Regions from separate parts of the Pannonibacter sp. I15F10I1 genome, predicted to be linked through region 2. Evidence: predicted binding sites of a transcription regulator. Region 2 holds the regulator's gene; the other holds the start of a gene.
What was found. Region 2 encodes HrcA, which represses chaperone genes, less so after heat shock. Its sites were predicted from a motif close to GTTAGCACTCNCNNNNNGNGAGTGCTAAC; they were not measured.
Positions count from the first base shown of each region.

Region 1: a site for HrcA is predicted at 2,312-2,340, ahead of groES (co-chaperone GroES). Genes of this name have one in related genera too.

Region 1 is NZ_FYAN01000029.1:74,238-78,652, forward strand. Features, by position in the region: gene IF10I1_RS21210 (hypothetical protein) at 1-512, shown strand, start outside; gene IF10I1_RS21215 (sigma-54 dependent transcriptional regulator) at 755-2,185, shown strand; gene groES (co-chaperone GroES) at 2,436-2,723, shown strand; gene groL (chaperonin GroEL) at 2,780-4,415, shown strand, end outside.
Region 2 is NZ_FYAN01000028.1:178,800-183,214, reverse strand. Features, by position in the region: gene IF10I1_RS19420 (ActS/PrrB/RegB family redox-sensitive histidine kinase) at 1-129, opposite strand, end outside; gene secB (protein-export chaperone SecB) at 345-839, shown strand; gene IF10I1_RS19410 (molybdopterin-synthase adenylyltransferase MoeB) at 910-1,716, opposite strand; gene hrcA (heat-inducible transcriptional repressor HrcA) at 1,747-2,796, opposite strand; gene rph (ribonuclease PH) at 2,993-3,706, shown strand; gene rdgB (RdgB/HAM1 family non-canonical purine NTP pyrophosphatase) at 3,715-4,356, shown strand; gene hemW (radical SAM family heme chaperone HemW) at 4,353-4,415, shown strand, end outside.

The DNA of each region.
Region 1 (4,415 bases), on a different contig from region 2:
ACAAGATCACCGGCAGTCCGGAGTTCTCGGCATCCCAGCAGCTGCGCCAGTTCCTGACCTTCGTGGTGGAGGCCTCCATCGCCGATCCGCCGGTCCCCCTGAAGGGCTACACCATCGCCACACAGGCACTGGGGCGGGACGACAGTTTCAACCCAGCCACAGACCCGATCGTCCGGGTGGAGGCGGCGAGACTGCGCAAGCGCCTTGAGGATTATTATGCGGGCACCGGACACAGCGATCCGGTGCGCATCATCATCCCCAGAGGCAGTTACCAGCCCGGCTTTCACCTCATGCCCGTGCCGGAATCCGGAACTGCCCCCGAAACGAAGCCGGAGGCAGGGTCAGAACCACCCTTCCCCGCCGATCCAGCGCTTACGCCTCCCACCTCTTCCGCAAAGTTGCTGGAAACACCGCAGGCGCGCAGCTTTCCGGCCGTTCTGCTGCGCCCGGCGGTGTTCTTTCCGCTGATGGCGATCGCCTTCGCCGCAGGTTACGCCGCCGCACACCTTTAGCCGGTTCCAGTCATGGAAGGCGCCATCCTGTGGTGTGGCTCTGGCCGAGGCCGCACGGCACCAGAGAAAATCCCGCAGAGAAATCAACCATGAAACCCTGAGCCCCCGGCCGATTGGATGGCCTTGCCGTCACTATTTACGAGGCTGACAACGCTTTGTTTACCACGTTTGCACAACACTCAGCCGACAGTTCAGACAAGACCTGCCTGAAGACATCTGACAAGAGCGGGAGTAACCCGGGGATGGGGAGCCTTCCGGACCTCACAAGGTCCATTCATGTGCGCGTTCTTGACGCAAGCCCGGCGGATGCAACCCGTGCAGCCACGGTCTGTGCGCGGCTGAGCGGTGCTGTTGCCGATCCGCTGGTCTATTCGGACCCGCGCCAGTGCCTCGATGCGCTGAGCGACGCTTCGGCCGATGTGCTGATCATCGACATCGAGACGGCCGGTGGAGACGAGGCGCTTGCCCGTTTTGCCGTGCGCAGCCCCGGTGCGATCATCATCGCCACCAGTTCCCACGGTTCCGTCACGCAGGCCATGAATGCCATGCGCGCCGGAGCACACGACTTCATCGCCAAGCCCTTCACGCTGGATGCCTTGATGAGCAAGGTGCAGGCCCAGCTCGACGGCCGCCGCCCGCAGCTTCAGCCCCAGTCCGCACGCCGGGACACCCCGGCCATGCGCCAGATGGATCCGGCCTCCCGCGCGCCCATCGGCCGCTTCACCGGCACATCACAGCTGATGACGGGCGTCTACAATCAGATCGGCCGCCTTGCGCCGTCTGATGCCCCGGTCTTCATCACGGGTGAATCCGGCACGGGCAAAAGCCTGTGTGCCGAAGCGATCCACGTTCTGTCCGGCCGGGCCGGCAACCGCTTTGTCTCTATCAACTGCGCCGGGCTTTCGGTGGAGCGGATCGACACGGAGCTGTTCGGTGATGGCAGCGAGGCCTATCCTGGCGCCACGGCACAGGCGGCCGGCGGCACCCTGTTCCTTGATGAGGTGAACGAGCTGGACCTGTCGCTTCAGGCCAAGCTTCTGCTGCTGCTTCAGGACAAGGGGCTGGCGAAGCCGGAGGATGGCGCGCCATCCAGCCTGCGCATCATGTGTTCTTCCAGCCGCGATCCTCTGGCGGAAGTCGCCACGGGCCGTCTGCGGGAAGACCTTTATTACCGGCTGAACGTGCTGCCCGTGCATCTGCCGCCCCTGCGCGAGCGCCGCGAGGACATCCTGCCGCTGGCACTGGAGTTCCTGACCCGCTTCGCCGGCGAGGACCGCAGATCCTTCCGCGGCTTTGATGCCGATGCGGAAGCGCGGCTTGAGGCTTATGCCTGGCCCGGCAACGTGCGCCAGCTGGAAAACACCATCCGGCAGATCGTGGTGATGAACAACGGCACGGCGGTCACCTATGACATGCTGCCGCATTTCATCCGGGAGGCCTCTGCCCGCGCCCGGCTGGGCAGTGATGAAGCCCGCGAGCGCCGCCGCCCCGCACGCGGCGCCCGGCCGCTGGCTGCCATAGAGCCCCTTTGGGCGCAGGAGCGGCGGATCATCGAAGATGCGCTGGATGCCTTTGACGGCAATATCGCACTGGCTGCTGCAGCGCTCGAGATCAGCCCCTCGACCATCTACCGCAAGAAGCAGTCCTGGTCGGAGCGCTCTGCCGCCATGTGAGTGCAGGCCGAGCGGCGCAAGCCCCCCGAAAGTCCGAAAACCCGAATCCTCCGGCCAATCAGCCGGAGGATTTTTTCGTTTGGTCCGGCATTGACAAGGCCCGCAGGCGCTCCTAAATCGGGGGCTGTTAGCACTCGCTGTTGAGGAGTGCTAACAAGACGCGGGGCAACCCGCGATCTCTCGAGCCATCAACATTATGGATTGCGTGCTGCTTCATATGGGGGCACGCCGCATGAGAGGAAAGAGCCAAATGACGTTTCGTCCGCTGCACGACCGTGTCGTTGTTCGTCGCGTAACCTCCGAAGAGAAGACCGCCGGCGGCATCATCATTCCGGACACCGCCAAGGAAAAGCCGCAGGAAGGCGAAGTCGTCTCCGTCGGCGCTGGCGCCCGCAAGGACAACGGCGAACTGATCCCGGTTGACGTTAAGGCTGGTGACCGCGTGCTCTTCGGCAAGTGGTCCGGCACCGAAGTCAAGATCAACGGTGAAGACCTGCTGATCATGAAGGAATCCGACATCATGGGCGTGATCGCCTGATCAGGCGGACCTCCGGATTTCACTGACATCAACCCAAATTAGAGTGAGACGATAAAATGGCTGCCAAGGACGTAAAGTTCGGTGCTGATGCCCGCGAAAAAATGCTGCGCGGCGTCGATATCCTCGCAAACGCCGTCAAGGTGACCCTCGGCCCGAAGGGCCGCAACGTGGTCCTCGACAAGGCCTTCGGCGCTCCGCGCATCACCAAGGACGGTGTGTCGGTTGCCAAGGAAATCGAGCTGGAAGACAAGTTCGAGAACATGGGCGCCCAGATGGTGCGCGAAGTGGCCTCGAAGACCAACGACATCGCCGGTGACGGCACCACCACCGCCACCGTGCTGGCCCAGTCCATCGTCAAGGAAGGTGCCAAGGCTGTTGCCGCCGGCATGAACCCGATGGATCTGAAGCGCGGCATCGACCTCGCTGCTGCCGAAGCCGTGAAGTACCTGGTGTCGGTTTCCAAGAAGATCACCACCTCTGAAGAAGTCGCTCAGGTCGGCACCATTTCCGCCAACGGCGACGTGCAGGTTGGCAAGGACATTGCCGAAGCCATGCAGCGCGTCGGCAACGAGGGCGTGATTACCGTCGAGGAAGCCAAGTCTCTTGAGACCGAGCTGGAAGTCGTCGAGGGCATGCAGTTCGACCGCGGCTACCTGTCCCCGTACTTCGTCACCAACGCCGAGAAGATGCTCGCCGAGCTGGAGAAGCCCTACATTCTCCTGCACGAGAAGAAGCTCTCCAACCTGCAGGCCATGCTGCCGGTTCTCGAAGCTGTGGTGCAGTCGGGCAAGCCGCTCCTCATCATCGCTGAAGACGTCGAAGGCGAAGCTCTGGCGACCCTCGTCGTCAACAAGCTGCGCGGCGGCCTCAAGATCGCTGCCGTCAAGGCTCCGGGCTTCGGCGACCGCCGCAAGGCCATGCTGGAAGACATCGCCATCCTGACCGGCGGCACGGTGATCTCCGAAGACCTCGGCATCAAGCTGGAGAGCGTCACGCTCGACATGCTCGGCCGCGCCGAGAAGGTCTCCATCTCCAAGGAAAACACCACCATCGTTGATGGCGCTGGCTCCAAGGACGACATCGCTGGCCGCGTTGCACAGATCAAGGCGCAGATCGAGGAAACCACCTCGGACTACGACCGCGAGAAGCTGCAGGAGCGTCTGGCCAAGCTGGCTGGCGGCGTCGCCGTCATCCGCGTTGGCGGTGCAACCGAGATCGAAGTGAAGGAAAAGAAGGACCGCGTCGACGACGCCCTGAACGCGACCCGTGCGGCCGTCGAAGAAGGCATCGTCCCGGGCGGCGGCACCGCGCTCCTGCGCGCCAAGGCTGCTGTCGAGAAGCTGTCCTCCGACAACGCTGACATCCAGGCCGGCATCAAGATCGTCCTGCGCGCCCTTGAGTCCCCGATCCGTCAGATCGTCGAGAACGCCGGCGTGGAAGGCTCGATCGTCGTCGGCAAGATCCAGGAGAACAACGACGTCTCCTTCGGCTTCGACGCTCAGACCGAGACCTATGTCAACATGATCGAAGCCGGCATCATCGACCCGACGAAGGTCGTGCGCACTGCCCTGCAGGACGCCGCTTCCGTCGCCGGCCTGCTGATCACCACCGGCGCCATGGTTGCCGAGCTGCCGAAGAAGGACGCTCCGGCAATGCCGGGCGGCGGCATGGGCGGCATGGGCGGCATGGACT
Region 2 (4,415 bases):
CAGCCCCAGTTGCACCACGAGCAGGGCCACTGTCTGGCCCGCAACCGCCAGCCAGCGCAGGCGCACCAGCGTATCCAGGCTGAGCCTGCGGTGGGAAAGGATGAAACCGGATTCAACTGGGTTGCTCATGGCTTCTAACTGAGCCGAAATCCGTGCCGTGGCAAGTCCTCTCCTCTTGTGTGCCCTCACCTCTTGTATGCCCTGGCCTCTTGTGTGAACAGGTGTTCGCGTGCTAGCCAGCCAGTCCAGATGGTGTTCTGCGACCGACGAGCGGGCACCGGCTTGCCGCTTGATGGCCCGGAGCATTCTGCCGGGCCTGAAACTGAAAGACGGATACGAGACAGATGACGGACATCAACGAAGGTGGCGCCGCGGCGCAGGGCAGCGATGCACAGGGCGGCGAAGCACCGGGCCTCAGCATCCTGGCCCAGTACATCAAGGACCTGTCCTTCGAGAACCCGAACGCGCCGCGCTCGCTGCAGCAGGGCGAACAGCCGAAGCTCGACATCTCGGTGAACGTCAGCGCCCAGCCGGTCGCCGATGGTCATTTCGATGTGGTCCTGTCGCTGAGCGCCAAGGCCGAGCGTCCGAACATGGTCATGTTCAACGTGGAGCTGGTCTATGGCGGCCTGTTCCGCATCAACGGCGTGCCGAACGAGCACCTGCACCCCTTCGTCATGATCGAGTGCCCGCGCATGCTCTTCCCGTTTGCACGCCAGATCCTGGCCGATGCGACCCGCAACGGGGGCTTCCCGCCGCTGATGCTGGACCCGATCGACTTCGCCCAGCTCTACCGCCAGAACATGGCGAACCAGGAAGCGGCTCCGGTTCCGAACTGATCCGGACAGCCATTTCCGGCAAGGCTTCAGGCCGCAGACCCTCCGGGCTGCGGCCTTTGCTTTTCAAGAATCAGTGCGCCTCTTCCAGCAGCTCCGCCCAGGTCTTCGGATTGTCACCGTTGAGCGGATTGGCGGGCGAGCGGCGGTAGTTGATGGTCTCGAAGCGCATGGCGAGCGTGTCGATCATCAGCAGCCGCCCGGTCAGGCCTGTGCCGATGCCGGTGATCTCCTTGATGGCCTCCAGCGCCTGCAGCGTCCCCGCAAGGCCCGTCAGCGCCCCCAGAACGCCGGCCTCGGCGCAGGTGGGCAGATGGCCCTCCGCCGGCCGCTTCGGGAAGAGGCAGCGGTAGGTCGGGTTGGGCGTGCCATCCTCACCGGTCTCATGGGGCTTCAGCAGCGTGATGGTGGTGTCGAAGCGCCCCACGGCAGCCGTCACCAGCGGCTTGCGGGCAAAGAAACAGGCATCGGACACCAGATAGCGGGTGGCGAAATTGTCTGATCCGTCGATGACGAGATCATAGCGCTGGACCAGCTGCATGGCATTGTGGCCCGCGAGCCGCACCGGATGCGGCTCCACGGTCACATTGGGGTTGAGCCGGGCAATCGCTTCGGCCGCGCTTGACACCTTCGGCTCGCCCAGATGCTCCGTGTCATGGATCACCTGCCGCTGCAGGTTGGAGAGCGACACCGTGTCGTCATCGGCGATGCCCAGCGTGCCCACACCCGCCGCCGCAAGATATTGCAGCACCGGCGCGCCGAGCCCGCCTGCACCGATGACGAGAACGCGCGCGGCCTTCAGCTTCTGCTGGCCCGGCCCGCCCACCTCCTTCAGCACGATGTGACGGGCATAGCGCTCCAGCTCTGCGGGAGAAAACATGACGGATCCTGTCTGTGTCTGAAAAGCCCGTCAGCCGAGCATGCGGCTGACGAGGCGGGCCGTGTAATCCACCATCGGGATCACACGGGCATAGTTGAGGCGGGTGGGGCCGATGACACCCAGAACGCCGACGATGCGCTGCTCCCGGTCCCGGTAGGGTGAGACCACCAGCGACGAGCCGGACAGCGAAAACAGCTTGTTTTCCGAGCCGATGAAGATGCGCACCCCGTCGCCCTTTTCGGCAAGGCCGAGCAGCTGGATGAGGTCGCGCTTGTTTTCAAGATCATCGAACAGCAGGCGCACCCGCTCCAGATCCTCCGCCACATCCACGTCGGTGAGCAGGTTGGACTGGCCGCGCACGATCAGCGTGTCGCTTTCGCCGCCCTCCCCGGCCCAGACCGCAAGGCCGGCCTCGACGATCTTCTGGGTCAGGCTGTCCAGTTCGGCCTGGTTGGCCTCGCGCAGGCGCTCCAGTTCGCGGCGCACATCCGACAGGGTGCGGCCCTGGATCTGGGCATTGAGATAGTTGCCCGCCTCGATCAGCGCCGACTGCGGCAGGCCGGCGGGCAGGTCGATGATGCGGTTCTCCACCGAGCCATCTTCCCCCACCAGAACGGCGAGGGCCTTCAGCGGCTCGATGCGGATGAACTCAATCTGGCGCAGGCGCACATCCTGCTTGTGGGTCAGCACCACGCCCGCCCCGCTGGAAAGCCCCGACAGAAGCTGGCTCGCCTCCGTCAGCACATGTTCCATCGTGCCCTTGGTGTGGCTGGAGGCGCGCACCTGCACGTCGATGCGCTCGCGCTCCTCCTGCGAAAGATCCCCCACCTCCAGCAGCGCGTCGATGAAGAAGCGCAGGCCCGTTTCGGTGGGCAGACGCCCGGCACTGGTGTGCGGGGAATAGAGCAGGCCCAGATGTTCCAGATCGGCCATCACGTTGCGCACGGAGGCCGGTGACAGCGACATGCCGAGGCCGCGCGCCACATTGCGCGAGCCGACCGGCTCGCCGGTGTCCAGATAGGTCTCGACGATGGAGCGGAAAATCTCGCGGGACCGCTTGTCCAGATCGGTCAGGCTCACGTATCCAACCTCATCCTCTGCCGGGTTTCGTGCTCTGCCAGCTTCTGGCAATTCACGGCTCTTCTGCAAGATATAGGACCAAAATGGCCGCAGAGTGCAAGCAGGCCTTTACGGCTCTCGGGTCTCAGGGCTACAAGCGCGGAAAGATCTGTGGGCCAGTGCGCCGCACCGGCCATTTTCAAGTCAGGAGCCAGATATGCGTCCGTCCAAACGCGCCGCCGGTGAGCTGCGGTCCGTCACTCTGGAGCGTGGTGTGTCCAAGCACGCCGAAGGCTCCTGCCTGGTGAAGTTCGGTGACACGCACGTCCTGTGCACCGCCAGCCTGGAAGAGCGCGTCCCCTCCTGGCTGCGCGGCCAGAACAAGGGCTGGGTGACGGCCGAATACGGCATGCTGCCGCGCGCCACCGGCACGCGCATGCGCCGCGAGGCCTCCTCCGGCAAGCAGTCCGGCCGCACGCAGGAAATCCAGCGCCTCATCGGCCGCTCGCTGCGCGCCGTGGTCGATCTGGAAGCCCTCGGCGAGAACCAGATCTCCATCGACTGCGACGTGATCCAGGCCGACGGCGGCACCCGCACCGCCGCCATCACCGGCGCATGGGTGGCCCTGCATGACTGCATCGAATGGATGCGCGCCCGCGAGATCGTCAAGAAGCCGGTGCTGAAGGACCATGTGGCCGCCATTTCCTGCGGCATCTACAAGGGCAACCCGGTGCTGGACCTCGATTATGAGGAAGATTCGGCTGCCGAGACCGACGCCAACTTCGTGCTGACCGGCACTGGCGGCATTGTCGAGATCCAGGGCACGGCGGAAGGCGCACCCTTCTCCGAGGAAGAGTTCAAGGCCCTGCTGGATCTCGCCCGCAGCGGCATCGGCCGCCTGATCGACCTGCAGAAAATGTCCATCCTGTGAGGCACCCCATGGCACACCGCAAGCTGGAGCCCGGCCGTCTGGTCGTGGCCACCCACAACGCCGGAAAGCTGCGCGAAATCCGCGAGCTGCTGGGCCCCTATGGCTTCGATGTGGTTTCGGCCGGCGAGCTGGACCTGCCGGAACCGGAAGAAACCGGCACCACCTTCGAGGCCAATGCGGAGCTGAAGGCCCGTGCAGCGGCAGAAGCCTCCGGCCTGCCGTCACTGGCCGATGACAGCGGCTTCTGCGTGGCCGCCCTCAATGGCGATCCCGGCATCTATTCCGCCCGCTGGGCCGGGCCGGAGAAGGATTTCTCCATGGCCATGCGCAATGTGGAAGAAAAGCTGCAGCAGGCCGGTGCCGTGACGGCGGAAGCCCGGCGCGGGTCCTTCGTCGCCGTGCTGTGCCTTGCCTGGCCCGATGGCCATGTGGAGTTCTTCCGGGGCGACGTGGAAGGCCAGATCGTGTGGCCGCCGCGCGGGCTGCAGGGCTTCGGCTATGACCCGATGTTCCAGCCCGATGGCCACGAGCGCACCTTCGGCGAGATGACCTCGGCGGAAAAACATGGCTGGTCGGCCACCACACCCGCCCTGTCGCATCGCGCCCGCGCCTTTGTGACCTTTTCGAAGGCCTGCCTGGAGCAAGAATGACCACCACCCCGGACGGCGGCTTCGGCATCTATGTGCACTGGCCCTTTTGCGCGGCCAAG